DNA from 4 places in the Streptomyces sp. NBC_01454 genome. Region 2 is predicted to be linked to each of the others. Evidence: riboswitches for the same ligand, from Rfam matches in the RefSeq annotation. Region 2 holds a riboswitch; each other region holds the start of a gene.

Region 1 (7,201 bases), 510 kb from region 2:
ACGACGGGGACGCCACCGACCCCTGGGGCTCGTCCGGCATGCACGACGGCTCGGAGGCCACGGGCGGGCAGGACGAGCCGGGCGGCGACACGGGCACCGGACCGTCCGACGAGCCGACGCGGTCGACGCCCTCGCCCGACGCCCCGGACTCCGGCCGCGGCGGCGACCCGTCCGGCACGCCCGACCCGTCCGGCTCCGCGACGCCCGGCGACGGACAGAAGGACCCCTCGCCGTCCGCCGACCCGTCCGACGCCGGCAGCCGCCCGGACACCACCGGCACGCCGCGGGAGAAGCCCGCCCAGGGCAGGCACCGCGGAGGTGCGGACCACAAGGGCGGCGACGGCAGCCAGGACGGCCGGAACGGTCAGGACAGCCGGAACAGTGGGGACAGCTGGAACAGTGGGGACGGCCAGGGTGACGGCGGCGGCAGGGCCTCGCGCGGCGGTGACGCGCACCGTTCGGGCCCGGCGGCCGACGGCGACTACACCGTGCGCCCGGGTGACAGCCTGTCAGCCATCGCCACGGCCCACCGGCTGGCCGGCGGCTGGACCGCCCTCTACGACCGCAACGAGGGCGTCATCGGCTCCGACGCGGACCTGATCCAGCCGGGCCAGGTGCTCGATCTCGGGCAGAACGCAGGCTAGTTCGTCCCCCTTTGCCCCCTTTGGTGAAAGTGAGACAAGGGTCTCGTTGACCTCAGGGGGCCCGGGACCGTCCGGCCCCGGCGTACCGCGCCCCACCTGCGGAGATGTGACCCAGTCGTGATCGAAATCGGTCAACTTGGCGCAGATGGTGGGGTTTGAACACCACGGGGGTTGCTGCTTAACGTCAGGACCGCTCGCCAAAGCGGGCCCTCCGGTCACACGCCGAATCCTGCCGGTGATCGGGGGCAGTTGACGCGCAAGCGCCGTAGGCAGGAGCGGGGGAACCAAGGTAAGTGCCGGCCCCGCCCGTGAAAGCGGGCGACCGGCTTGGGGTGAAGCCACGTGCGATGCGCACACGGCCGGGCCACTCACAGCCCGAACCCGACAGCTCACCTCGCAGGCGTCGGTGAGGAAACGAACGAACCATGCTGATCAACAAAGGCAAGCACAGTCGTCCCTCCAAGGCCGTCCGCGTCGCCACCCTCGCCGGCATAGCCGGTGCGGCCGTGGCCGTCCCGCTGATGGGCGCCACCTCCGCCTCCGCCGCCTCGGTCTCCACCTGGGACAAGGTCGCCCAGTGCGAGTCCGGCGGCAACTGGTCGATCAACACCGGTAACGGCTACTACGGTGGCCTGCAGTTCTCGAACTCCAGCTGGGCCGCCGCCGGCGGTACCCAGTACGCACCGCGCGCCGACCAGGCCTCCAAGAGCCAGCAGATCGCCGCCGCCGAGAAGCTCCTCGCCATCCAGGGCCCGGGCGCCTGGTCCTGCGCCGGTGCCGGCAACCTGACCGCCGGCGGCCCCGCCGCGAACGTCGACACCTCCGGCTCCCAGACCAAGTCCGCCCCGCAGCAGGACTCCGGCAAGACCGAGGCCAAGACCGAGGCCAAGAAGGCCCCGGCCGCGCCCGAGAAGCGTGCCTCGCGCTCCACCGAGCGCAAGTCCCTGGGCCACGGCAACTACACCGTGAAGGCGGGCGACACCCTCGCCAAGATCGCCAAGGCCCACGGCACCAACTGGAAGTCGGTCTACGAGGCCAACAAGTCGGTCATCGGCGGCAACCCGAACCTGATCCTGCCGGGCCAGAAGCTCAACGTCTGAGCCGTTTCCTCACCGGAACTCCTGCCGGCCCGAGCGGCGGGCCCGCTTCCTCCGTGAGACAGCCCCGCCCGGCGCGCCATTCCCCCCAGCGCGCCGCGGCGGGGTTTCTCACACCTCGGGTCGCACCGGGGGAGATCCACTGCCGGCGCAAGCCGCTGACCGGCACCGTTCCGCGGCGTTGGCCGGTGCGCGAACAATGCGGTCAAAGGTCCCGTGAACTGGGCCTTTGGGCTCTTCCTTCCGTAATTCCGTCCCACGGAGCGGGCCAAGGGCAAGCTCACGCGCCCGGGGCCGTTAGGCTCGTGCTGCAGAACTCCAGACACCCACGAAGGAGACAACGTGCCGTCCATCGACGTCGTCGTAGCCCGCGAAATTCTCGACTCGCGAGGTAATCCCACGGTCGAGGTCGAGGTCGGCCTCGACGACGGCAGCACCGGCCGTGCCGCCGTGCCCTCCGGTGCCTCCACCGGCGCCTTCGAGGCCGTCGAGCTCCGCGACGGCGACCCGAACCGCTACCTCGGCAAGGGCGTGGAGAAGGCCGTCCTGGCCGTCATCGAGCAGATCGGCCCGGAGCTCGTCGGCTACGACGCGACCGAGCAGCGGCTGATCGACCAGGCCATGTTCGACCTGGACGCCACCGACAACAAGGGCTCGCTCGGCGCCAACGCCATCCTCGGCGTCTCCCTCGCCGTCGCGCACGCCGCCTCCGAGGCCAGCGACCTCCCGCTGTTCCGCTACCTCGGCGGCCCGAACGCGCACGTCCTGCCCGTGCCGATGATGAACATCCTGAACGGCGGCTCGCACGCCGACTCCAACGTGGACATCCAGGAGTTCATGATCGCCCCGATCGGCGCGGAGTCCTTCTCCGAGGCGCTGCGCTGGGGCGCCGAGGTCTACCACACCCTCAAGAAGGTCCTGAAGGAGCGCGGGCTGTCCACCGGCCTCGGTGACGAGGGCGGCTTCGCCCCCAACCTGGGCTCCAACCGCGAGGCCCTCGACCTCATCCTCGAGGCCGTCAAGCAGGCCGGCTATGCCCCCGGCCAGGACATCGCGCTCGCGCTGGACGTCGCCGCCTCCGAGTTCTGCAAGGACGGCAAGTACCAGTTCGAGGGCAAGGACCGCTCGGCCGCCGAGATGACCGAGTACTACGAGGAGCTGGTCGCGGCCTACCCGCTGGTCTCCATCGAGGACCCGCTGTTCGAGGACGACTGGGCCGGCTGGAAGGTCATCACCGACAAGCTCGGCGCCAAGGTGCAGCTCGTCGGCGACGACCTGTTCGTCACCAACCCCGAGCGCCTCGCCCGCGGCATCGAGGAGGGCTCCGCCAACGCGCTGCTGGTGAAGGTCAACCAGATCGGCTCGCTGACCGAGACCCTGGACGCCGTCGAGCTGGCCCAGCGCAACGGCTTCAAGTGCATGATGTCGCACCGCTCCGGCGAGACCGAGGACGTCACCATCGCCGACCTCGCCGTCGCCACCAACTGCGGCCAGATCAAGACCGGCGCCCCGGCCCGCTCCGAGCGCGTCGCCAAGTACAACCAGCTGCTGCGCATCGAGGAGATCCTCGACGACGCCGCGGTCTACGCCGGCCGCTCCGCCTTCCCGCGGTTCCGTCACGGCAGCTGACCCACGGCGGCCCGCCGCCCCGGGGGACCGGGGCGGCGAGGGCTAATCGGGCGAGACAACCGCCCAGCACCCCGTACGTCCCCGGCAACGGTCCCGTACCGTTGCCGGGGACGCGTCTGCTTCAGCAGTCAGGCGTCCGTCAGTGAAGGGGAGACGACGTGCCCGCGGACCGGTTCTCGACCGCGACCCGACTCAAGGCCCTCGGCGAGCAGGCCGCAGCCCGCGTCTACCGTGCCCGCCCGCCCCGCCGCAACCGCCTCACCGGCCGCGCCGCCCTGCTGGCCCTGGTGATGTGCTCGCTGGTCGTCGCCCTCGCCTACCCGATAAGGCAGTACGTCTCCCAGCGCTCCGACATCGCCGACCAGCGCCACCGCGCGCAGGACGCCGGCGCCGCCCTGGAGCGGCTGCGCGAGCAGCAGGCCCGCTGGCAGGACCCGGAGTACGTCCGTCAGCAGGCCCGCCGTCACCTTCACTACGTCATGCCGGGCGAGACCGGCTACCTCGTCCAGGACGGCTCCGGCACCGGCTCCGCGCCGAAGGGGCCGCAGGCCGCGCAGCGCCCCTGGTACGAGAATCTCTGGGACGCCGTCGACTCGGCCGACAAGCGGTAGGGCCGGGCCCGTACCGCCGGCGGGCGCCGCCCCGTACTGTCGGATACGGGACGGCATGCCCGCCCCGCTCACCACTCACCTCACCGAAAGCGCACATGGACACCCCCCCGCCCCAGACCGAGCCCACCGAGCCCACCGCCGCGGACATCGCCGCTTTCAAGGAGCAGCTGGGCCGCCCGCCGCGCGGGCTGCGCGCCATCGCGCACCGCTGCCCCTGCGGCCGGCCCGATGTCGTCGAGACGGCGCCGCGCCTGGAGGACGGCACGCCCTTCCCCACGCTCTACTACCTCACCTGCCCGCGCGCGGCCTCCGCGATCGGCACGCTGGAGGCCAACGGCGTGATGAAGGAGATGTCCGAGCGCCTGGCGGCCGACCCGGAGCTTGCCGCCGCCTACCGCGCGGCGCACGAGGACTACATCCGGCGGCGGGACGCGATCGAGGTGCTCCAGGGTTTCCCGAGCGCCGGCGGCATGCCCGACCGGGTCAAGTGCCTGCATGTCCTCGTCGGTCACTCGCTGGCCGCCGGGCCGGGCGTCAACCCGCTCGGTGACGAGGCCCTCGCGATGCTCCCGGAGTGGTGGAAGAAGGGGCCGTGCGTGACCCCCTGCCAGGACACCGGAGCCCAGGACACCGAAGCTCAGGACGCCCCCGAAGGAGACGCCACGTGAAGCGGGTCGCCGCCATCGACTGCGGTACGAACTCCATCCGGCTGCTGGTCGCGGACTGCGACCCGGCGACCGGCGAGCTGAAGGACCTCGACCGCCGGATGCAGATCGTCCGGCTCGGCCAGGGCGTGGACCGCACCGGACGGCTGGCGCCCGAGGCGCTGGAGCGCACCTTCGCGGCCTGCCGTGAGTACGCCGCGGTGATCAAGGATCTGGGCGCCGAGCAGGTCCGCTTCGTGGCGACCTCCGCCTCCCGGGACGCGGAGAACCGCGAGGACTTCGTCCGCGGCGTGGTGGACATCCTGGGCGTGGAGCCCGAGGTGATCACCGGCGACCAGGAGGCCGAGTTCTCCTTCGACGGCGCCACCAAGGAGCTCACCGGCCGCGCGGACCTGGAGCGGCCCTTCCTGGTGGTCGACATCGGCGGCGGCTCGACCGAGTTCGTCCTCGGCAGCGACTCGGTGCGCGCCGCGCGCTCGGTAGACGTCGGCTGCGTACGGATGACCGAGCGGCATCTGGTGCACGAGGGCGCCATCAGCGACCCCCCGACCCCGGGGCAGATCAGCGCCATCAAGACCGATATCGCCGCGGCGCTGGACCGGGCCGAGGAGACCGTCCCGCTGAGCGAGGCCGCCACCCTCGTGGGCCTGGCCGGCTCCGTGACCACGGTCGCCGCGATCGCGCTGGGCCTCGACCAGTACGACTCCGAGGCCATTCATCACTCCCGGATCCCGCTGGCGACGGTCCGCGAGATCACGGACCGGATGCTGGCCTCCACCCATGCCGAGCGCGCGGCGATCCCCGTCATGCACCCGGGCCGGGTCGACGTGATCGCCGCGGGCGCGCTCGTGCTGCTGTCGATCATGGAGCGGACCGGCGCCGCGGAGGTCGTCGTCAGCGAGCACGACATCCTGGACGGCATCGCCTGGAGTCTCGCGGGCTGAGGTGAGCACGGTGCGGCAGAGGTCGGCAACGGCCTCTGCCGAGGAGGACAGGAAGGTACCCTGACCTGCGGCAATGTGGCCTGAGTAATCCTCTAGGTCGCAACCCCCGGCGGCAAGACGCCACGGCTCCGGCGTCGCTTCGCGGCGGCGCGGCCATCGGTTTCGGAGAGAGAACCTGCGCGACACGCTGCGACGGCGGCGCCCGCAACCCAGCGCGCGCGGCTGCCGAAGTGCGCCCGGCGCACGGGCGGCCTGGCGTGGGTCAGGGTGCGGCGGCCGCGCGGACCTGGGTGAGGAGGTCGTACATCGAATCGCCGGGGCAGTCGGTGGTCAGCCAGTCGCGGTGGCCGGTAACTGTCGTCACGTCCTTTTTCGTGCCGTCCACCGGGTTGACGTAGGTTATGTTCGCCTGCGGATCGAGCCCCTTGAAGCGGGCGATCGTCTTGATCAGGCGGATGAGCGAGGTCTTCGCCGCGTCTGTCGGGGCCTTCTCGGCGAGCGTGCCGAGGAGGGCGATGCCGAGGTTGCCGGAGTTGTAGCCGAGGGTGTGGAAGGCGGTGACGAGGTCGCCGTCGGTGTGGAAGGCGGGGATGCCGTCGTCGCCGGAGTAGCGGCCCTCGTAGATGTTGCCGTCCTCGTCGATGAGGAAGTGGTAGCCGATGTCGCCCCAGTCGAGGGTGACCGCGTGGTACTCGTAGATGCTCCGGATGGTGGCCGCTGGGTCCGGGTCGTCGTTGGGTGTGTCGGTGTGGTGTACCGCAATCGCCTGCAGCGGGTAATACTTCTCCGGCGAATTGACCTTTCCGTCCTTGTAGCGCTTGGACTCGTCGGCGCCCCAGCCGGGGCGGGAGACGTAATGCACGCCACGCAGGCGGGTGGGGTCGCTCGGCACCTTGAAGGTGCGGTGCGGGCCGTCGGTGGTGTCGATCGCCAGGGACCGCAAACCACTGGCCCCGTCGGGGGTCTTCAGTTCGTACGTGGTGGCCTTCCCGGCTGCGACCAGTGCCGTACCGCCGTCGTCGACGGTCGCGCAGCCGCCGGTCACCTGCTGCCAGGTGCCCGGGGAGGCGTCACCGTCCGCGAACCGGATACCGGCGCCGTCCTTCGTTCCGGCCCAGCGCACGGCGACATAGGAGGCGGCGAAGGCTGTGACGGCCTCGACGCCACCGCTGGCGGCCGCAGTCTGGGTGGCCGGGAACGTCCCCGGCGTCGTACCGGAATCACCGGAGCCGGATGTGGAGTTGTCCGTCTCGCCGGAGTCGGTCGAGGCGAACACCGCCGGCGTCAGCGCGGCACCGGCGGCCACCGCCCCAGCGGCGCCGATCACGCCGCGACGGGACAATGGGAGCTTCCTGCGGTGGGAGGGGTTGGGGCACTCGGACACGTAAATGTCCTTTCTGGAGATGCACTTGACGGGCGCTGGCCACACTTGGCGCAGCGGGATCGACCGTAGTTGTCACTCCTGCCCCAGGCCTCCCAAGGCCCTCCAAACTAGTTTAATGTTCAGTAAATTCGCTTCGTCAGTCACGCTTGGGCCGTACAGGGGGTGTGCCGTGCAGCCAAGAGTCGCCAGGCGGATGTGCGCGGCGCTGAGGGTGATGGCGAGGCTCG
Region 2 (7,201 bases):
AGGTCGCAGACGCAGACCTCGCCTCCGGCACGCGAGGCGATCATCGACAACAGACGCAGCCGCACCGGATCGCCCAGCGCCTTGAACACCTTCGCCAGCTCTTCGGCCTGCCCCTCGTCGAGGGGAGCTGTCAGCAGCCCCGGGCAGCACGCACCTGCCTCATCGGCCTGACCGAGCACAACAAGCTCTTGTTTCGACATGCTTCTATGTTGACGTTTTTCAATCCAAGGCGCAAGCTTGCATCGAAAGACATCAATGTAAGCCGATGGGAGACCGCCATGTCCCGCGCACAGCTCGCCCTTCGCGTCAGCGACCTCGAAGCGTCGATCACCTTCTACTCGAAGCTGTTCGGCACCGAACCGGCCAAGCGACGCGACGGCTACGCCAACTTCGCCCTCACCGAACCGCCACTCAAGCTCGTACTGATCGAGGGCGTGCCCGGCCAGGAGACCCGCCTCGACCACCTCGGAGTAGAGGTCGAGTCCACGGACCAGGTGACGGCCGCCACGACCCGGCTCAAGGACGCCGGCCTCGCCACGTTCGAGGAGAACGACACCTCGTGCTGCTACGCCCTGCAGGACAAGGTGTGGGTACACGGCCCCGGCAAGGAGCCGTGGGAGGTCTACGTCGTCAAGGCCGACGCCGACACCCTCGGCAAGAGCGACGATCCGTCCGCAGGCACCGGCAGTGACGCCTGCTGCGCGAGCAAGCCGGTCGACGCGAACTCTGTCGCGGGTTGCGGCTGCGGAAGCTGACGCCCGCCCCTTGCCCCCCAGCAAAATCTGTGGCCAGGGGACACCCCGGACGAGAAGGACCCGGCAGGACGATGCGGAGTCCCCTGGCTCGTTGCGCCGGCCTTGCATGCGTAACCCTGTTGGCACGGCGGGCTTTTGGGCGCCATCCTTCCTCACCGACCAGCGTCCAGAGCACTGCACGACAAGCGCCACGAATGTCCGTGCCCCATCCGTGCCCTTCAGGCCGGTCAACAGCGGTCACGCGGGGCACCATCGGACGACGGCGCTAGGCAGCATTTCTGCAGGTCAGGGCCGGATGACTGCTCCAAGCCCCGTTGATTCCCAAGCTCAGGGCACAGGATAGGTCCGCGTCGCGTGGCCAAAGCTGCTTGGCAACCAGTCATTACGGGGGCGGCAGAGGGTTCCGGAGGCACACGACGCAATCGCCGGACTGGGGCTGAGGAAGGTGGGATGGTGATCCGACTTCACCAGCTCTCGTCTCACGGGTCTTGGGTGAGGAGCCGGGCATCCGACTGGAGAGGACGACAGGCCGTGACGGAACAGCGCTGCGATCGCTGTGATCTCATCATCGGGGCGGGGTGCGCCTGCCCGTCCGAGGGTGTGGCTCCTCGCATTGTTGGCGGCCAAGCACCGAAACAGGCCAGCCGCCACGGGCAGCCGCCCCACGCCATCATCGTGTCGCCTGCGGGGAACGCCCACCTGCCCGGCTGCAACCACCTCTCCGACAGCGAAATCGCTGGGCCGAAGTTCGGCTGGGTGGCTGGCCCCGATCCCGATGCCTGGTCCCGCATATCGGAGTCGCAGCCGCTGCGAGCCACCGAGGGCAACGCCGGGCGAGTGGCGACCCGTCGCTGCCTGACTTGCGATACCTACGCGTAAGACGCTGCGCCGAATGCCTGGTCAGCCGTCCGCCATGCGTGAGCGATGCGTGAGCGGACGGCGTGACACAGGCCGGTCCGGCGCTGGACCTGGCGTCAGCTGTAGGTGCCGTGACCAGGGAGAACCGGACTCCGGTGGACTACCTGGGACCCTGGGTCCCCGGTTCGTCGGGTCTTTTAATCCATTGGTTCAGGGTTCGAGCCCCTGATGGCCCACCAGAAACGGACGGGAGAGCCGTCCGCGGCGCCCACCGGCGCCCCGAGGGCCCGGGCCGGAGACGGTCCGGGCCCTTCGTCGTATGCCGCTCTCGCCCGCGGTCCCAAGTGGCCCTGACGCACGTGATCCTGGGGGCGCGCCGGCCTCGGTGCGGGCGCCCGGAGACGTCCATGGCACCCGGCCCCCGGCGGATGACCCGTCCGGCCCCCGGCGATTCGCCGCCCGGTCCCGTACCGGCAACCCTGGGGACGGCGGACGGCGGGACGGCGGCGTGGGTGCCCGCGTGGACGGGCGGCAGGGGAAGGGGCCGGTGCGGATGCGCGACGGTGCGGCGCCCCCCGAGGGCGGCGGGGAGCGGCGGGCCCCGGTGTCCCCGGCTGTCCGCCGCCTGGTGGGCCGCATCCCGGTTCTGCTGATCATCGGCGGCCTGGCCTTCGGCATGGCGGCGCCACCCGGCTGCACCGCCGCCCCCTTCTTCGCCGCCGCCCCGCCGGCCGCCGCGCCGCTGTCCTCGCTGCGGACCACCGCGCTGACGGCCCTGGCCGCCACGCTCGGCGAGATCTGGACCGTCCTCTACCGCGGCGCCGCACAGACCCGCGGGGCCGCGGTGACGGAGATCGTCCTGGTCCTCGCCGTTTCCCTGCTCGCGCCGGCCATCAACCGGGTGGTGCGGGCCGGCGGTGGCCACCCGGCAGCCGTGCAGGAGGCCGCGGCCGCCCAGCGCGCCGTCCTGCCCATGCCGCCCGCACGGCTCGCCGGGTTCGCCGTCGCCGCCCGCTACCGGGGTGCGCGAGCGGCCTCCGGGACCGGCGGCGACCTCTACGCGGCGCAGGACACCCCGCACGGCGTACGGCTGATCGTCGGCGACGTACGGGGCAAGGGCCTGCCGGCGGTGGCGTCCGCGATGACCGTCCTCGGCGCGTTCCGTGAGGCCGCGGATCAGGAGACCACCCTGGAGGCGGTGGCGGCGCGGCTGGAGCGGGCGCTGGAACGGGAGCGCGAGCGGTGCGACGGCCCCGACCGGTCCGAGGACTTCGCCACCGCCCTCCTGGCCGAGCTGCCCGCCGGCGAGCCGTCCGTCCTGCGGGTGCTCAACCGCGGCCACCCCGCCCCGCTGCTGCTCGCCCCGGACGGCGGGCTGCGCGAGCTGCTTCCGGCGGAGCCGGGGCTCCCGCTGGGGATGAGCGGGGTGGGCAGCCGGCCCGGCCGGCCGGACGAGACGTTCTTCCCGGCCGGTGCCCTGCTGCTCTGCTTCACCGACGGGGTGACCGCGGCCCGTGATCTGTTCGGCCGCAGCTACCACCCGCCGGGCAGACTGCGCGGCGGCCGCTTCCCGGGCCCGGACGTCCTCCTGGACACCCTCATCGAGGACGTCACCCGGCACACGGGCGGCGAACCGGCCGACGATGTGGCCCTGCTGGCGGTGCAGCGGCCGATGGGAGAGTAGGAGCGGGAGTAAGGAGCGAGGAGTAGGGAGCGGGGAGTAGGGGTGCGCCCGTGCGGGACGTGGTCGGCGGGGCCGGGCCGGGGCTCAGGTTCCGGGTGCGTCTGCTGGGTTTGCTGTGTTGGCTGGGTTGGCCGTGTTGGCCGTGTCTGCCGGGGCCGGCAGTCGGTGCAGGCTCCGGCCGTGCGGACCGGTGAGGGCGACCGGGCGTTCGTCCAGGGCGAGGGTGAGCCGGGCGTCCGGCCGGTCCGGGTGGGGCGAGCGGTGCGCGGGCGGGGTGATCCACGGCAGGACGGCGTGCGGCTCGTGGGAGATCCAGTGCCCGCCGCCGGGACGGCCGTCGAGCAGCGACCGGACGAGCCGCGCGAACTCCTCGCGGCGGGCGGGCGGAAGCGAGCCCAGCGCCTCGCTGTGGAAGATGACCAGGGTGGCCTCGGGCGGCGCCTCGGCGGCGAGCGCGGGCAGGTCGCCGACCAGATCGCCGCGCACCATCCGCGGCCGCGGCGCCGTCCGCACCGCCTCGACGGCCGCCGACAGCCGCGCCGCCCGCTCTCCGTCGCCCGGCCAGACGAGCGCCTGCAGCCAGCGCAGGTCCTCCGGCTCCGACACCGGGTCGAGCGGATCGGAGGTGATGCCCGCCCGCCAGACGATCCGGGGCAGCCGGCCGGCCAGCTCCTGGGCCGGCCAGTCCGTACGGCATCCGAACACCGCCGGACTCTCCGGCGCCCCGGCCTCGGTACGGGGGCCCGCACGGCCGTGTCCCAGCCCGTTCCCCGGCTCGTCCTCCGGCCCGTCCCCCGGCCCGTCCTTCGCGCCGTCCGCGAACGGGGCGTGCGCGAACGGGGCGTGCGCGTAGCGGTAGCGATAGCGGTCGGGGTGCAGGCCCAGCCCCGCGGTCGTCCCGGCCTCCAGCAGTGCCAGCGGCTGCGGCAGGGTGGCGAGCAGCGGCAGCAGTGCGGCGCAGTGGGCCGGTTCGTCGGTCCGGGGGGTGCGCCGCATGATGACCGCGCGCACCTCGTCCCAGTGCCGGACCGTCCACTCGCGCCACCGTTCGTACGCGGCCGCACCGCGCGGGCCCAGATCGGCGTGCGGTCCGTCGAGGTGGCGGACGGCGGCGAGCAGCAGGGCCGGCTGCTGCTTCTCGCCGGCGGGCAGCGCCCCCGACAACAGCGCGCAGAACTCCTCGTCCTGGCCGATCCGCGCGCTCAACTCCTCGTGCGCCTCGGACCGCCCCCGCGCCCGGTGCCAGGAGAACTCCCGGTACCGCTCCGCCACTGCCCATGCGCCACCGGCGCCCCCGACATGACCGGTGTTCCCGGCGTTGACGACCATGATCCGACGCTACTGCTCTCACGTTCCGTAACTGAGGGCCACCCCTCCGCATAACAACTGACGCACAATCACCGCGAGATCGTTTAGCGCCGGGTGGGCGACTCGCCCGGTTGCCACCCCGATGAGCCGCAAAGTCCCTGCCCCGGCTCGTGTGCCGGCCGTATCGATTCGTGGGAAGGCTTGGAATTCGGATGCGATCTCTATTACTGTCCGATAACGCAGCGCGGTCGTCCCAGCCGCCGCAAGAGGCGGCACCGTGCGCTGACGCCGAATCCCGCACGCGCTTTTCACGCACCCCCAGCACCTCGAACTGCACCAAGGGAACCGGGGAACCACTTCCTTGGGGTGAATCGGACGCCCTCCGCCAGCGGGCGCCCGTAGGAGACCTTCCTGCTCCGAACCCGTCAGCTAACCCGGTAGGCGAGAAGGAAGGAAAGGAGTGCGCCTCCGTGGCGTCCAACAGGCCTGCCCCCGAGGGTTCGTCCGCCTTTGAGCCCGATGACCGAGGTGCCTTCCGGGGCCCCGGTGATCCGGACGGAAACGGCGACGGTCCGTGGGAGGAATGGAATCCCACCGAGGAATCCGTCCGTTCCGTCCGCGGTAAGCACCGGGTGGCCAAGCAGCGTGCCGGCGGCCTCGCCCGCGGCGGCACGGTCCTGGGTGTCGGAGTGATCGCCGCGGTCGGCGCGAGCGGAATGGCCTCGGCCGAGGACCGCCCGCCGCTTCCGATCTCGATGCCCGACCTCGGCGGAATGGCCGACGACCTCTCCGGCGCCCTCCCGGACGCCGCGTCCCTCCCCGGCGTCGGCGGCCTCATATCCGACGCGGACGCGGACGCCGGCACGGCCTCCGGTTCCACGGATGCCGCCTCCGGTCCCCTCACCCAGGCCACCCGCACGGGCGCGGACGACGGCGGCGCGGGCCCCGGCGAGGCGCTGCGCAGCCGGATCCTCCAGCAGGCCGACGTGCAGCAGGGCGCCGGTGAGCAGGAGGCCCGCGACACCGCCGAACACACCGCCCTCCAGCGGGCCGAGCAGGAAGCCACCGCCCACCAGCAGTCGGCCGAGAAGGCCACCGCCGCCAAGAAGGCAGCCGAGATGGAGGCCAAGCGCCAGGCCGAAGAAGCGGCCCGTCAGAAGGCGGAGGCCGCGCGCCTCGCCAAGCTGGCCCAGAGCTTTACCGCCCCCGTCGCCTCCTTCACCCTGACCGCCGGCTTCGGCGAGGCCGGCGACCGCTGGGCCGCGGACCACACCGGTCAGGACTTCGCCGCACCGTCCGGCACGCCCGTCAAGGCGATCCACTCCGGCACCATCACCCAGGCCGGCTGGGCCGGTGCGTACGGCTACCGCCTCGTCCTCACCCTCGACGACGGCACCGAACTCTGGTTCTGCCATCTGTCCTCGATGGTGAAGACCTCCGGCAAGGTCGGCACCGGCGAGGTCATCGCCCGCGTCGGCGCCACCGGCAATGTCACCGGCCCCCATCTCCACCTGGAGGTGCGCCCCGGCGGCGGCGACCCGATCGACCCGATGCCGTGGCTGCGGGACCACGGAATCAAGGTGTAACGCCCCTGCGGGAAACCGCTGTTGGGCGCGGAGCCGCGAGATGCGGCGTGGGCGGCCGGACCCAGGAATAACTTCCGTCCCGCCGACGCTGCACCTTCGCATGACCACGACTCAAGGCCCCCGCACCCCCAAGTCCCTCGGCTCGCTCTCCGTCTCCCCGCTCTCCCTGGGCGGCAATGTCTTCGGCTGGACGGCCGACGAAGCCGAGTCCTTCGCCGTGCTCGACGCGTATGTGGCCGGCGGCGGCAACTTCATCGACACCGCCGACGTCTACTCGGCGTGGGTCCCGGGCAACAAGGGCGGCGAGTCCGAGACCGTCATCGGCAACTGGCTGGCCTCGCGCGGCAACCGCGCCGACGTCGTCATCGCCACCAAGGTCGGCGCCCACCCGGACCTCAAGGGTCTGTCCGCCGCGACGATCAAGTCCGCGGTCGACGACTCCCTGACCCGCCTGCGCACGGACTACATCGACCTCTACTACACCCACTACGACGACGAATCGGTCGAGGTCGGGGAGTTCCTCACGGCCCTCGACGACCTCGTCCGGGCCGGCAAGGTCCGTGAGATCGCCGCCTCCAACATCTCGGCGCCGCGCCTGGCGGAGTCCCTGGCCTTCTCCGCCCGCGAGGGCCTGGCCCGCTACGTCGCCCTCCAGCCGCACTACAACCTGGTCTCCCGCGACACCTACGAGGGCGACCTCGCCGACGTGGCCGCCCGCAACAACGTGGCGGCGGTGCCGTACTACGCCCTCGCCTCCGGCTTCCTGACCGGCAAGTACCGCCCGGGCACCACGACCGACAGCGCTCGCTCCGGTGCCGCCGCCAAGCATCTGACCACCGACCGCGGCCTCCGCGTCCTGCAGGCCCTCGACACCGTCGCCACCGCCCACGAGGCCGAAGTCGCCACCGTCGCCCTGGCCTGGCTCGCCGCCCGGCCCACCGTCGCGGCCCCGATCGCCAGCGCCCGCACGGTGGATCAGCTGCCGGCGTTGCTGGCGGTGGCAGATCTGA
Region 3 (7,201 bases), 1.2 Mb from region 2:
TCTTGGACTCGCGGCGCAGGATGCGGACGCAGGCGCTGTGGAAGGTGGAGACCCACATGGCGTTCGCGCGCGGGCCGACGAGCTCCTCGACGCGCTCCTTCATCTCGCCCGCGGCCTTGTTGGTGAAGGTGATCGCGAGGATCTGGCCGGGGTGGACATGGCGCTCGGCCAGCAGATGGGCGATGCGGTGGGTGAGCACCCGGGTCTTGCCGGAGCCGGCGCCGGCGACGATCAGCAGCGGGCCGCCGGTGTGCACCACGGCGGCCTTCTGCTCGTCGTTGAGCCCCTCGAGCAGCGCGGCGGCATCCACGGCGGGGCGGGCGGCGCCGTCGCGGTAGTGGGTCTCTCTGGGGCCGGGCGCGTCGAATTTCCCGCCGAAGAGGTCGGCGGGGATCTCCTCGGGGGCTGGCTCGTGCCCGTCCTCGGGAGGCGGCGGGTGCTCCTCGCCCTTGTGGCCGAGGTCCGCCAGGAAGCTGTCGTCAAAGAGGCTGCTCATCGCCCACCGAGTCTAGGCCGCCGCACTGACAACCCGCCGCGCAGTGCCGATTGTCGGCCGTATACCGGGCGCGCGGGGCGGCGCGCTGGTCAGGCGGCCGGGCCCGGGCCGAATGGTGCGGCGCCCCGTCTACCCGAATCCGACATCTGCCACAACAACCCCCGCATCGCGTTCAGGTCACAAAAAGGTTTCGGGCATATCGAACATCAGCCTTCACAGGAGCCACACGAGTTGGCTAACGTCCTCGCTCAGGCAGCCCGCCTCCCCGCGTACGACAGTGTCCGCACGGGCCGCCGCGCCGAGTCCGGCCCTGCCATGAGGCACCCGGAGCCGGGGACCCACCAGCACCACCGGGGTGAATCGATCCGTACGGCCGTCACAGACGGACGTCGGACCGTAGGGCAAGCCTTCCGTCATCGACACCGCCCGAACCCGACAGCTAACCCGGTAGGCGGTCACGGAAGGAGTTGCCGGCCTTGGCGTCCCATCGCAAGCCGCGCACCAGCGTCCTCGCCTCGCCCGGAGGCCGCCGTACGGCTGCCGGGCTCACCACCGCTGCCCTCGCGTCGGTCACCCTGCTCTCGCAGACCGCCGACGCGGCCCCCAGGGCGCCGAAACCCACCGTCGAAGAGGTCAAGAAGAAGGTCGACGACCTCTACCACCAGGCCGAGGTGGCCACCGAGAAGTACAACGGAGCCAAGGAGCGCGCCGGCGAACAGCAGCACACCGTCGACGGCCTGCTCAACGCCGCGGCCAAGCGCGCCGAGCAGATGAACAGGTCCCGGCACCAGCTGGGCATGTACGCGTCGGCCCAGTACCGCACCGGCGGGATGAACCCGACGGCGCAGCTGATGCTCGCCAAGGACCCGCAGCAGTTCTTCGACCGCAGCCATCTCATGGAGCGGCTGACCGGCCGGCAGAAGCAGGCCGTCACCGACTACCAGGAGCAGGCGGCGGCCGCGGCGCACCAGCGGGCCGAAGCGACCGACAGCCTGGAGCGGCTGCAGAAGTCGCAGGCGTCCCTCAAGGAGTCCAAGCGCTCCGTCCAGGACAAGCTGACCGAGGCCCGTCAGCTGCTGTCCCGGCTGACCGCGCAGGAGAAGGCGCGGCTGGCGCAGCTGGAGCGCGAGAAGGAGGCGGCCGCCAAGCGCAAGGCCGACGAGGAGGCGCGCAGGCAGCGCGAGCGGCAGCACGACGGCGGCGGTTCCGCGGGCGGCCAGACCGGTGGCGGCTCGGACGGCGGCGGTTCGACCGGCACCCCGTCCTCCACCAAGGCCGCGCAGGCGATCGCCTTCGCCCGCGCCCAGATCGGCAAGCCGTACGTCTGGGGTGCGACCGGCCCCAGCTCCTACGACTGCTCGGGGCTGACGCAGGCGGCGTGGAAGGCGACCGGCGTCACGATGCCGCGGACCACCTGGGACCAGGTCAAGATCGGCACGCGGGTGTCCACCAAGGATCTGCAACCCGGTGACCTGGTGTTCTTCTTCGACGACATCAGCCACGTCGGGATGTACATAGGCGACGGCAAGATGATCCACGCGCCGCACCCGGGCGCCAGCGTCCGGGTGGAGTCGATCTACTACATGCCCATCTACGGGAGCGTCCGCCCGGGCTGAGGCCCGGCGCCCTCCGCTCCCCCACAGGCCACCCCCCACGGCCACCCCCCACACGCCACCGCGCGGCCGTCGCCTCCGATATGGAGTGCGAGGACCGCGCGGTGTGCCGTGGTGGGGCGGTGGTCCGCGCCGTCAGGTCCGGCGCGCCGCTCAGGTCCTTCTCAGGTCCAGAGCACCGCGATAAAGATGTTGGCCACCGTCAGCGCGCCGACCGCGCCGAAGAGCGGCTTGTCGACCGTCTCGTCGTCGCGCTTGACGTAGACCAGCGCCAGGATCACCACCAGGACGGCCATCTTGATGCCGATCTTGAGGGTGTTGACGTGGTGGCCCTGGGCCTCGTTGAGGCCGACCAGCGCGACGCCGGTGACCAGCATCGTCAGCGCGCCGTGCAGCATGGCCGGCACGAAGCGGGCGGTGCCCGCGCCCATCGCCTTCATCTGGGTCAGGAAGCCTCCGAGCAGGGAGGCGATGCCGATGATGTGCAGGGCGACGAAGAGATTGATTACTACGTCCATAGTGCGGGATCGTAGCCGCCGCATAGCACGGCCCTGCGGGCAGGGCGCCCACAATCGTCGCTTCGGTCATGGGCGGGCCGGTACCGGCCGTCCGGCCGTCGGCCGCACGGTCATCGGCACACCCGCACCGGTCGAAAGCGAACAATGCCGGGCAAGCGGACCCCCCGGCGCAACACCCAGGCTTAGCGTCCTCCTCCAGGCGGTCGACTCCCCGCCGTCGCCGGCCCCCCACCGGCGACCCGTCGGCCGCCTCGCCGCGAGGTGCGGCGGCGGTTCGTTCCCCCGTTACGGACCGCCGCCGGCCCCCGGCTCGAAGGGAAGGAAGTGACGGCCACCGTGGCCTCGCACCGCAAGCCCCGGCAGCATCCGCTCGCCTCGCTGACCGGCGGCACGCGCACCGCGCGCACCGCCGCCACGCTGGCACTCGCCGGTGCCGCCACCGCCACCGTCTTCGACGGCACCGGCCAGGCCGCGCCCCAGCCCACCCCCGCCCAGGTCAAGGGCCGGATCAACGCGCTGTACCAGGAGGCAGAGGTGGCCACGCAGAACTACAACGGTGCGAAGGAAGCCGCCGGCACCGCACGCCGGGAGCTGAGCCGGCTGCAGGACGAGGCCGCCCGCAGGACCCAGAAGCTCAACACCGCCCGCACCGAGCTGGGCGCCCTGGCCGCGAGCCAGTACCGCTCCGGCGGGGTGGACCCGACCGTCCGGCTGCTGCTGTCCGCGGATCCGCAGCGCTATCTCGACGGCGCCGCGGTCCTGGAGCGTACGGGCAGCCATCAGGCGACCGCGGTGGCCGGTTACGCGCGCCGGCTCGGCAGCGTACGGCAGGTCCGGCAGCGGGCCGAGGAGACCGCGGAGCGGCTGGCGGCCACCGAGGCCACGCTGAAGAAGCACCGGGTCACGGTCGTCCACAAGCTGGACGCCGCCGAGCAGTTGCTGAACCGGCTGACCGCCGAGCAGCGGAAGCGGATGGCGGGCCGGGACGGCGACGGCGACGGCGACGGCGACGGCAAGGAGGCTGCCGGCCGGGACCACCCGGACCGGGGGACGCGCGGGGACGGCCCCCTCGACGGGATCACCCACGGCGCGGGGATCGCCCCCGGCGCCGGGGGTGCCGCGGCGGCCGCCCCCAACCCCCGTGCCGCGCGGGCCGTTTCCTTCGCCTACGCCGCGCTGGGCAAGCCGTACGTCTGGGGCGCGACGGGCCCCTCCGCGTACGACTGCTCGGGGCTGACCCAGGCCGCCTGGAAGTCCGGCGGCGTCGCCCTGCCCCGGACCACCTACACCCAGATCAGCTCCGGCCCGCGGGTCGACCGGTCCCAACTCGCCCCCGGTGACCTGGTGTTCTTCTACTCCGGCATCAGCCATGTGGGGCTCTACATCGGCGACGGCAAGATGATCCACGCCCCGCATCCGGGGGCGCCGGTACGCATCGCGCCGATCGACCAGATGCCGTTCGCCGCGGCCACCCGTCCGGCTTAGGAGCGGCCCCGGCGGCCGGCCCGGCGCGGGGCCGCGGGCGCGGACGGCGTGCTCACGCCCGGAGCTGCCTCCCCAGCCAGTGGAAGATCTCCGGTACCTGGTGGCGCCACACGGCCGTGGTGTGGCCGCCCGCGTTCGCCGGGATCAGCTGCACGGCCACCGTCGTGGGGCGCTTGGCGAGCTGGCGCAGCCCGATGCCGGCCTGGTAGCCGTCGCCCGCCGCACCCGACACGTACAGGGCGGTGCGCGGCGGCTTGCCGGCCGCGTTGGCGGCCTTCAGGATGTGCAGCGGGTTGGACTCGATGCGCAGCTTGGGGTCCTTGCCGGCGAGCGAATCGCGTTCCAGCGCCGGGTCGTTGTAGCCGGACATGGCGACCGCGGCACGGTAGCGGTCCGGGTGGGCCAGGGCGAGCTTGGCGGCGCAGTGCGCGCCCGCCGAGTAGCCGGCCAGAGCCCAGGAGCCCGGCTTGTCGCCGGCGCGGAAGTTGTCGATGACCATCTTGCGTACGTCGACCGTCAGCCAGCTGTCGGCGTTGACCTGCCCGGGGATGTTGACGCATCCGGTGTCCGCGCCGGCGAGGAGGTTGGTGCGCGGCGCGACCAGGATGGCCGGCTTGACCTGGCCGCTCTGCATCAGCGGCTGGAGCTGTTCGGCGGCGTGCAGGGAGCCCAGCCAGGACTTCGCCGAGCCGGGGTAGCCGGGCAGCAGCTCGACCACCGGGAACTTCTTGTTCCGGTAGGCCGGGTCGTTGTACTGCGGCGGCAGCCAGACGTACACCTCGCCGACGACCCCGGATATCCGGCCCTTGAGGTCGGTCATCCGCACACCGGCGCCCACCCGGGGGTCGTCGGCGGGGCGGAACTGCTGGATCTGCTTGGGCTCGTTTTTGATCTGCTGGCCGCCCATACCGTCGGGGCCGAGGTCCCGGGCCGCCGCGACATGACTGTCGGTGCCGAGCAGATCGCCCCAGGTGTCGTAGAGATTGTTGGCGTTGTTGACCAGGACGAAGACCAAGGTGATGGCCGTGACCTGGGCGAACAGCAGCATCAACAGCCGTGCGAGACCGCGCACCAGAGGCGGGCCGGCTACCCGGCCCCACAGGGCGAGCGGCAGCACGACGGCGACAATCAACAGCGTGATCGAGGTGAGGAAGAAGGGCGTGCCCGTCAGGCTCATCGGGTCTCGCTTCCAGGACAGCTACGCGAAGGATGGGGGATGGTTCCGGCCCCGCCTTCGGCAGTGAGCCTCTCCGCGCCCTTAGATGGTGATCCTCGCGGTCCTGGTTGCCCGTCTTTGGTGCTTCTTTACACGCTCGTCACGCCCCCGTGTGCCGTCCGCCGCCCCGGCTTCTGCGCCGGGGCCGCAGGTCAGACCCGTCAGACCAGTCGCCGGGCCGCCGCCCAGCGGGTCAGCTCGTGGCGGTTGGAGAGCTGGAGCTTGCGCAGCACCGCGGAGACGTGGGACTCGACGGTCTTCACGGAGATGAACAGCTGCTTGGCGATCTCCTTGTACGCATAGCCGCGGGCGATCAGCCGGAGGACCTCCCGCTCGCGCTGGGTGAGGCGGTCGAGGTCCTCGTCGATCGGCGGGGCGTCGGTCGAGGCGAAGGCGTCCAGGACGAAGCCGGCCAGCCGCGGCGAGAAGACCGCATCGCCGTCGGAGACCCGGAAGACCGCGTTGACCAGGTCCGTACCCGTGATCGTCTTGGTGACATAGCCGCGGGCGCCCCCACGGATGACGCCGATGACGTCCTCGGCGGCGTCGGAGACGGAGAGCGCGAGGAAGCGGACCGGGCGCTCGGCGTCGGCCATCATCGCGGCGCTGCGGCGCAGCACCTCGACGCCGCCGCCACCGGGGAGGTGGACGTCCAGGAGGACGACCTCGGGGCGGGTGGCGGTGATGACCGTGACCGCCTGGTCGACGTCGGCGGCCTCGCCGACCACCTCGACGCCGGTGCGCCCGGTCTCCCCGATCTCGGCCTGGACGCCCGTACGGAACATCCGGTGGTCGTCGACCAGTACGACCCGTACGGTCCGGTCGCCGGCCGCGCCGGTGCCGGTGCCGGTGCCGTCCTGCTGTGCGCCCTCGCTGCTCATCTCTTCCGCCCGTCCCTCGGTGTCTGCCCCGCCATCATCCCGTGTGCCGGCCCGCGGTGTCGCCACCGGCCGTTCCTGGCCGGGCGCCGTCATGCGTCGTGCTCCTTCGCCGCGCGCTCCATCTCCAGCTCGACGACCGTGCCGCCCTCGGGAGCGGAGCGCAGCCGGGCCGTCCCGCCGTTGCGCTCCATGCGTCCGATGATGGACTCCCGTACGCCCATGCGGTCCTCGGGGACCGCGTCCAGGTCGAATCCGGGGCCGCGGTCGCGCACCGAGACGAAGACCGTGAGGCCCTCCACCTCGGCGAACACCTGCACCGCGCCGCCCTCGCCACCGTACTTGGCGGCGTTGACCATTGCCTCGCGCGCGGCCTGCATCTGGGCGCCGAGCGCCTCGTCCAGCGGGCAGTCACCGACGACCACGACCTCGATGGGGACGCCGTGGTGGTCCTCGACCTCGGCGGCGGCCTTGCGGACGGCCTCCGCCACGGTGGCCGGCTCCTCGTCCTCCTCCTTGCCGCGGCCCTCGGGTTTGTAGAGCCAGGCGCGCAGTTCGCGTTCCTGGGCGCGGGCCAGCCGCGCCACCTCCCGGGGCTCGTCGGCGTTGCGCTGGATCAGCGTGAGGGTGTGCAGGACCGAGTCATGGACATGCGCGGCCACTTCGGCGCGTTCCTGGGCGCGGATGCGCATCAGGCGCTCCTCGGAGAGGTCCTGGGTCATCCGGACGAGATAGGGGCCCGCCAGCAGCGCGATGCCGACGACGACGGCGAGGGAGGCCTGCAGCACCGAGCCGAGATGGCGCACCGAGCCCTGCAGCACGACGATGATCGTCACCCCGACGCAGACCAGCAGCACTCCGGCCGCACCGCGCAGCACGGGCAGCACGCCCTTGCGGCGGCCCAGCTCCAGCCACTGGGCGCGGCGGGCGTTGTCCGCCTGGCGCCACACCAGGGCGACGCCGGCGCCGATCAGCAGCACCGGCCAGACATAGCC
Region 4 (7,201 bases), 3.9 Mb from region 2:
CGCCGCGGCGAGCGGATTACCCATGAACGTCGGGCCGTGCGCCAGCACCGGCAGGGCACCGCGGGAGATGCCGTCCGCGACGGCCGCCGTGCACAGCGTCGCCGCCAGGGTCAGATAGCCGCCGGTCAGTGCCTTGCCGAGACACATCACATCGGGGGAGACCCCGGCGTGTCCGGCGGCGAAGAGCGAGCCCGTACGGCCGAAGCCGGTCGCGATCTCATCGAAGATGAGCAGCACGCCATGCGCGTCGCAGGCCTCCCGCAGCACCCGCAGATATCCGGGGGAGTGGAACGACATCCCGCCCGCACCCTGGACCACCGGCTCCACGATCACCGCCGCCAGCTCCTCGGCGTGCCGGCCGATCAGCTCGCGCAGCTGCGCCGCGTACGCCTCGTCCGGTGCGGCATCGAAGCCGGCCGGCGGCGCGTCCGCGAAGATCTGCCGCGGCAGCACCCCCTGCCACAGCTCGTGCATTCCGCCGTCCGGATCGCACACCGACATCGGCTGCCAGGTGTCGCCGTGATAGCCGCCCCGCCAGGTCAACAGCCGCTGTTTGCGCGGCTTGCCGAGCGAGCGCCAGTACTGCAGGCACATCTTCACGGCGACCTCGACCGACACCGAACCGGAGTCGGCGAGGAAGACGTGCTCCAGCGGCTCCGGGGTGATGTCCACCAGCCGCTTCGCCAGCCGCACCGCGGGCTCATGGGTGAGCCCGCCGAACATCACATGGCTCATCCGCCCCAGCTGGCCGTGCGCCGCCTCGTTGAGCACCGGGTGGTTGTAGCCGTGCACCGCCGACCACCACGACGACATGCCGTCCACCAACTCGTCCCGGCCCTCGACCGGTTCGGCCAGCCGGAGCCGGACCCCGGAGGCCGACTCCACCAGCAGCGGTGCGGTCCGGCCGGGCATCGGCCCGTACGGATGCCACACGTGCTGCCGGTCGAGGGCCAGCAGCTCGCGGGGGGAGAGCGGCTCAGGCATTGGGCGGCAGCTCGGTACCGGCACCCCGGCGGCGCACCGAGACCAGGTCGCGGCGGCTCTCCTCGGGCGGCGCGGGGATCGTGGCGGCGGGCGCCGCGTCGCCGCCCGCGCAGGTGGACTCCGCGTGCTCCGCCCCGCCGCAGCTCGCGCGGCGGTGCTCGGGCAGCGTGCTGGTGTCGGTGCCCTCGACCTCGAAACCGGCGTCCGCGATCATCGCCAGATCGTCCTTGCCGGCCTGGCCCTCGCTGGTCAGATAGTCGCCGAGGAAGATGGAGTTGACCAGGTGCAGCGCCAGCGGCTGCATGCTGCGCAGATGCACCTCGCGGCCGCCGGCCAGCCGCACCTCGATGTCCGGGCAGACGAACCGCACCATCGCCAGAATGCGCAGCGCACGCTGCGGGGTGAGGTGCCACTCCTTGGCGAGCGGGGTGCCCTCGAAGGGGATCAGGAAGTTCACCGGGACGGAGTCGGGGTCCAGCTCGCGCAGCGCGTAGACCACATCGACGAGATCGGCGTCGCTCTCCCCCATACCGGCGATCAGCCCGGAACAGGCCGACATTCCGGCCGCCTGGGCCTGCTGGACGGTGGAGACACGGTCCGAGAAGTCGTGCGTGGTGCAGATGTCGCCGTATGTGGCTTCCGAGGTGTTGAGGTTGTGGTTGTACGCATCGGCGCCCGCCTCGTGCAGCCGCCCGGCCTGACCCTCGGAGAGCAGACCCAGGCAGGCGCACACCTCGATGCCCTCGTTCTGCTCCTTGATGGTGGAGATCGTCTTCGAGACGCGGTCCACGTCCCTGTCCGTGGGACCACGGCCACTGGCCACCAGACAGACGCGCTTGGCCCCGCCGGCGACCCCCGCGGCCGCCGCCTTGGAGGCGTCGTCCGGCTTGAGCCAGGTGTACTTGAGGATCTCCGCCTTCGACCCCAGCCGCTGCGAACAGTACGAGCAGTCCTCGGGGCACAGACCCGACTTGAGGTTGACGAGATAGTTGAGTTTGACCCGCCGCCCGAACCACTGACGGCGCACCTTTCCGGCCGCGGCCACGACATCGAGCAGTTCGTCATCGGAGGTCGCCAGCACGGCCAGCGCCTCTTCGCGGGTCGGCAACTCGCGCCGCAATCCCTTGTCCACCAGTGCGTTCAGCAGGTCCATGGCGTTGATCCTGGCCTACGTCACCGTCCCCGGCCAAGGAGGATTCCCACAACGACCCTGGATGGAGGTGTGTGTATCGCCACACTGTGGGCCTGCGGAACGACCGCTAACGTCTATCAACAGCCCACAATCGAGGCCCACGGACGAAGGACGCCGATGCCGCAGGACTCCGCCCCCACGCTGCCCCGCGACAGCTCACCGGCGGCCCCCGCCGAGGCCCGCCGTCCGGCACCCGGCACCGCCTTCGACTGGATCGATGAAGCCCGCGACGCACGCCGGCGCGCCGGACTGGTCCGCACCCTTCGTCCCCGCCCGGCCGACCACCCGCTGCTCGACCTGGCCGGCAACGACTACCTCGGACTCGCCCGGCACCCCGAGGTCACCCGTGGCGCGGCCGCCGCCGCACACCGCTGGGGCGCGGGCGCGACCGGCTCCCGGCTGGTGACCGGCAGCACCGAACTCCACGCCCGGCTGGAGTCGGAACTCGCCGCCTTCTGCGGCTTCGAGGCCGCGTTGGTGCTCTCGTCCGGTTACACCGCCAATCTCGCCGCGGTCACCGCGCTCACCGCCGCCGGCACCCTGGTCGTGTCCGACGCGGGCAACCATGCCTCCCTCATCGACGGCTGCCGGCTGTCCCGGGCCCGCACCGAAGTGGTCCCGCACGCCGACCCGGAGGCCGTACGCGCCGCGCTCGGCGGCCACGACGGCCGGGCGCTCGCCGTCACCGACTCGGTGTTCTCGGTCGACGGCGACGCCGCCCCGCTCCCCGCACTCGCCGAGGTCTGCCGGACGCGGGGCGCCGCGCTGCTCGTCGATGACGCCCACGGACTGGGCGTCCTCGGCGAGGGCGGCCGCGGCGCACTGTGGGCGGCCGGGCTCGCCGGCGACGGCGATGTGGTGACCACCGTGACGCTCTCCAAGTCGCTGGGCGCGCAGGGCGGTGCGGTGCTCGGCCCGGCCCGGGTCATCGAGCACCTGGTCAACACCGCCCGGTCGTTCATCTTCGACACCGGTCTCGCCCCGGCGGCGGCCGGCGGCGCACTCGCCGCGCTGCGGGTGCTGGGCCGTGAACCGCAGCGCGCCACCCGGGCCGGGCAGGTCGCACGCACGCTGCACGACCGGCTCACCGCGGCAGGTCTGACGGCGGTGCGGCCGGACGCCGCGGTGGTCTCGGTCCGCGCGCCCTCGCCGGAGGCGGCGGTCGGCTGGGCCGCCGACTGCCGCGCGGCCGGACTCGTCGTCGGCTGCTTCCGGCCGCCGTCGGTGCCCGACGGGATCTCCCGGCTCCGGCTGACCGCCCGGGCGGACCTGACGGACGATCAGATTGACACGGCGGTCGGCACGATCCTGGCCACGGCGCCGGTCGGCTGACCCGTCGTCAGGAGCGGGCGTCGCCCGTCGTCGTTCCCGTGGTCACGGTGCGGGGGAGTGGCGGGCGAACGCGCCGCGCAGCAGGGCCCGCAGGGTGTCCGCGGCCGGGCTGCCGGCGTCGGGCCGGTGGGCGACCGCGATCCGGCGGCGCAGCTCGGGCGGGTCCAGCCGGCGGACCCCCAGCGGTGTCACCGAGCCCTCCGCCACCATCTCCGGAACCACCGCCACCCCCAGCCCCGCGCTCACCAGCGCGCACGCCACCGCATAGCTCGGCGACTCACAGCGCACCGCGACGCTCGCCCCGGCCGCCGCCAGCACCGCCTCCACCTCCCGCCGGTTGGGATTGGCCGGCGCCATGCTGACCAGCGGCTGTCCGGCGAGTTCGGCGAGCGGCAGCCGTCCGGGGCCCGCCGACAGGGCATGGCCGGGCGCCGTGACCAGCACCAGCTCCTCCGTCAGCAGCGGTTCGAGGCGCACCCCGTCCGGCGGCGGCATCGCCTCGCCCGGCACATAGGCATGCGTCAGCGCCAGATCGACGTCGCCCACCGCCACCGCCTCGGCGGCCTGTGGCGGCACGTACTCCGTCACGCTCAGCTCCACATCGGGGTGCGCCCGGCGGAAGGCGCTGAGCGCGGGCGGCAGCAGATGCGTACCGGCGGTCATGAACGTGCCGACCCGCAGCCGGCCCCCGGACAGCCCCGCCAGCCGGGCCAGCTCGTGCCGCGCCTGCGCCAGCTCGTCGAGCACCCGCCGGGCCCGCACGAGCAGCAGCTCCCCGGCCGCCGTCAGCCGCGTCCCCCGGTGGTGGCGCACCAGCAGCGCCGTCCCCGCCTCCCGCTCCAGCTTGGCCAGCTGCTGGGAGAGTGCGGGCGCGGTGTAGCCCAGTCGGGCGGCGGCCCGGGTGATCGAGCCGGCCTCGGCCACCGCCACCAGTGCGGCCAGTCGTGTGGGGTCGTACATAAGAACCTCTTTAGGCCCTCCCAGAACATTGCCACTACCCATTAAAGGCTCTGACCAGCGAAGCTGCTGGCATGGACGGACAGCTGATGGCCTTCACCGGAGTCGCCGCGGGCATGGTCACCATGCCGGGCGCGGACTTCGCGGTCGTGGTGCGCAACGCGCTCGACTCGCGGCGCGCGGGGGTGGCGACCGCGGTCGGGGTCGCCGGCGGGCTGCTGGTGCACACCGCAGTGGCGGTGGCCGGGCTCGCGGCCGTGCTGGTCGCCGTGCCCGCGCTGTTCGGGGCCGTCCAACTGCTCGGCGGGGGCTATCTGTTGTATCTGGGGGCCCGCGCGCTGACCGCGGCATTGCGGCGCCCGGCGGCCACCACGGACCCGACGGCCGCACCCGCTGAAGGGGCGCCGGGCGACGACAGCCACCCGGCCGCGCCGCTGGGCACCGCGCGCAGCCTGCGCCAGGGCTTCCTGGCGAACGCGCTCAATCCCAAGGCCCCGGTCCTCTTTCTCAGTCTGCTGCCGCAGTTCGTCCCGGCGGGACAGCCCGCACTGCCCCGTACGCTGCTGCTGGCCACCCTGGTCGTCGCGATGGCGCTGGTGTGGTTCCCCGCCGTCGCGCTGCTCGTCGACCGTCTGGGCACCTGGTTGCGCCGCCCGCGGGTGGCCCGTGCCCTGGAGGCCACCACCGGAGCGCTGCTGACGGCGCTGGGGGGCGTCCTGCTGGTCGAGGTGGTGCTCGCCTGAATCGCGGCACGCCCCGTGCCTCCGGCCGTTCGGCCGGAGGTAATTGACGGGTAGTCAGAAGAGTGCGCGGCTCAGCGCACCCGCCCGTACCAGACCCCGTGGCTCCAGATCCGTTCCAGCCGCACCGTGCTCCCGGCCTTGGGCGCATGCCACATCCGGCCGTTCCCGGCGTAGATCCCCACGTGGTAAATGCCGCTGCCCGAATGGAAGAAGACCAGGTCGCCACCGCGGCGGGCCGCGGCCGGGACGTGCCGGGTGCGGCTGTACTGCGCGGCGGCGGTACGGGGCAGGACCCGGCCGGCGCGCAGGAACGAGTACAGCGTCAGCCCGGAACAGTCGAAGGCGTTGGGCCCCTGGGCGCCGTACCGGTAGGGGGAGCCCCGTTTGGAGGCGGCGACCCGCAGCGCGTGTGCGGACACGGACGCGGCCTCCACGTCCCCGGTCGCTCCCGGGGCGATCATCGTTCCGCCGAGCGTGACCAGCGTCAGCGCGGCGACGGTGCCGGTGCGCGCCAGCACACTCGGCGTATGCATGCGCACAGTCATGCGCAAACCCTTCGTCAGCCGCCTGCGAAGGAAGACCTGTCGGGTTCGGGCAGGCGAAGAATGCCCGGCCGTGCGTACGGCTTCACCCCAAGGAGTCCGCCGGCCCGTGAAGGCCGTGGACCCCGTCCTGCTCGGGTCCTCCGCTCCCGCCGGTCCAGAACGTCGACCGGACATCCGGTACGGCGGCGGGATTAGGCGCCCGTCCGGACCGCCCCGTCGCTGTGGCGGGGTCTTGTCGTCGAAGGGATCCTCACGCACCCGCCGCCCAAACTCCGAGTTGAAATTGCCGTGTGTGAGATGGGTCACATTTGGCCTGAATGGTGGGTTTTGTTCCCTCAGGCGTCAGGATCCCGGGTGTCGCACGCCCCGGACCTGGAACGAAACATCCGGGACCGGAGAAATTGCCGGTGAAGGGGCAATTCGTGGCCACTGCGCAACGGCCGTGAGGGCTACGCCGTATGGGCAGCCCCACCGCGTGTCGCGTCAGATCTCCTCGGGCGGCGGCAGCGCCACGAGCCCGGCCCGCCGTTCGCCGTCCAGCACCCGCAGCGCGCGGGTCAGGGTGTCGCGGTGCAGCTCGCTCTCGCCGCGCTGGTGCATCAGTGTCAGCGCGTCCCGCAGTCCGGTGGCCTTGCCGACGAGTGCCTGGGCGGCGCGCAGCCCGCTGTAGGTGCCACCGCCGCGGGCCGGGTTGATGCGGCCCAGCAGATCGAGCACCTCCAGATAGCGGTCGATCAGCTCACCCTCGGCGCGGGTGAGGGCGGGCAGCGGCGGGAGTTCGGGTGGCAGCATGCGCGCTCACCGCCCGGTGGGCGGGTGCGCCGACTGCTTGCGGTCGCGGGTGAGGCCGTCGATCAGGCCGTACTCCTGGGCGGCGCGGGCGTCGAAGATCTTGTCGCGTTCGATGTCGGCGGCGATCCGCGCACGGGGCTGACCGGTGTGCCGCGCGAGCATCTCCTCCAACATGTCGCGGGTGCGCAGCAGTTCCTCCGCCTGGATCTGCAGATCGGTGGCCTGGCCCTGGACGGGCTCGTGGAGTGCCGGCTGATGGATCAGGATCCGGGCGCCGGGCAGTGCCAGCCGCTTTCCGGGGGCGCCGGCGGCCAGCAGCACCGCGGCGGCGGAGGCGGCCTGCCCCAGGCAGACGGTCTGCACGTCGCACGACACGAAGTTCATCGTGTCGTATATGGCGGTCATCGCGGTGAACGAGCCGCCGGGGGAGTTGATGTAGAGCGAGATGTCCTGCTCGGGCGCGGCGTGTTCGAGGTGGATGAGCTGCGCCATCACATCGTTGGCGGAGGCGTCGTCGACCGGGGTGCCCAGGAAGATGATGCGCTCGCTGAGCAGCTTGGAGTAGGGGTCCATCGTGCGCGTGCCCTGCGAGGTGCGCTCGGTGAACTCCGGAAGGACATAACGGGCCGTCGGTGGCAGCATGCCTGCTCCTCTCT

What was found. A riboswitch is a leader RNA that binds a small molecule or an ion and turns the genes downstream of it on or off. The one in region 2 is predicted to bind cyclic di-AMP.
Region 1: it holds a riboswitch for cyclic di-AMP, as region 2 does, so the genes downstream of both, OIU81_RS22010 (transglycosylase family protein) here and OIU81_RS19680 (M23 family metallopeptidase) in region 2, are expected to answer to the same signal.
Region 3: it holds a riboswitch for cyclic di-AMP, as region 2 does, so the genes downstream of both, OIU81_RS13860 (C40 family peptidase) here and OIU81_RS19680 (M23 family metallopeptidase) in region 2, are expected to answer to the same signal.
Region 4: it holds a riboswitch for cyclic di-AMP, as region 2 does, so the genes downstream of both, OIU81_RS02085 (C40 family peptidase) here and OIU81_RS19680 (M23 family metallopeptidase) in region 2, are expected to answer to the same signal.

Annotation. Positions count from the first base shown of each region.
Region 1 covers NZ_CP109460.1:4,945,031-4,952,231, forward strand. Annotated here, with positions in the region: gene OIU81_RS22005 (transglycosylase family protein) at 1-644, shown strand, start outside; cyclic di-AMP (ydaO/yuaA leader) riboswitch at 896-1,062, shown strand; gene OIU81_RS22010 (transglycosylase family protein) at 1,070-1,744, shown strand; gene eno (phosphopyruvate hydratase) at 2,084-3,370, shown strand; gene OIU81_RS22020 (FtsB family cell division protein) at 3,529-3,981, shown strand; gene OIU81_RS22025 (DUF501 domain-containing protein) at 4,077-4,649, shown strand; gene OIU81_RS22030 (Ppx/GppA phosphatase family protein) at 4,646-5,590, shown strand; gene OIU81_RS22035 (peptidoglycan recognition protein family protein) at 5,853-6,917, opposite strand.
Region 2 covers NZ_CP109460.1:4,434,795-4,441,995, forward strand. Annotated here, with positions in the region: gene OIU81_RS19660 (ArsR/SmtB family transcription factor) at 1-200, opposite strand, end outside; gene OIU81_RS19665 (ArsI/CadI family heavy metal resistance metalloenzyme) at 279-755, shown strand; gene OIU81_RS19670 (PP2C family protein-serine/threonine phosphatase) at 2,167-3,297, shown strand; gene OIU81_RS19675 (DUF2332 family protein) at 3,382-4,626, opposite strand; cyclic di-AMP (ydaO/yuaA leader) riboswitch at 4,918-5,064, shown strand; gene OIU81_RS19680 (M23 family metallopeptidase) at 5,076-6,191, shown strand; gene OIU81_RS19685 (aldo/keto reductase) at 6,292-7,201, shown strand, end outside.
Region 3 covers NZ_CP109460.1:3,195,398-3,202,598, forward strand. Annotated here, with positions in the region: gene pcrA (DNA helicase PcrA) at 1-496, opposite strand, end outside; cyclic di-AMP (ydaO/yuaA leader) riboswitch at 783-965, shown strand; gene OIU81_RS13860 (C40 family peptidase) at 973-2,112, shown strand; gene OIU81_RS13865 (hypothetical protein) at 2,274-2,627, opposite strand; gene OIU81_RS13870 (C40 family peptidase) at 2,952-4,112, shown strand; gene OIU81_RS13875 (alpha/beta hydrolase) at 4,165-5,289, opposite strand; gene OIU81_RS13880 (response regulator transcription factor) at 5,490-6,209, opposite strand; gene OIU81_RS13885 (PspC domain-containing protein) at 6,299-7,201, opposite strand, start outside.
Region 4 covers NZ_CP109460.1:572,159-579,359, reverse strand. Annotated here, with positions in the region: gene OIU81_RS02110 (adenosylmethionine--8-amino-7-oxononanoate transaminase) at 1-984, opposite strand, end outside; gene bioB (biotin synthase BioB) at 977-2,137, opposite strand; gene OIU81_RS02100 (8-amino-7-oxononanoate synthase) at 2,294-3,508, shown strand; gene OIU81_RS02095 (LysR family transcriptional regulator) at 3,551-4,468, opposite strand; gene OIU81_RS02090 (LysE family translocator) at 4,540-5,208, shown strand; gene OIU81_RS02085 (C40 family peptidase) at 5,280-5,753, opposite strand; cyclic di-AMP (ydaO/yuaA leader) riboswitch at 5,758-5,948, opposite strand; gene OIU81_RS02080 (hypothetical protein) at 6,237-6,545, opposite strand; gene OIU81_RS02075 (ATP-dependent Clp protease proteolytic subunit) at 6,552-7,187, opposite strand.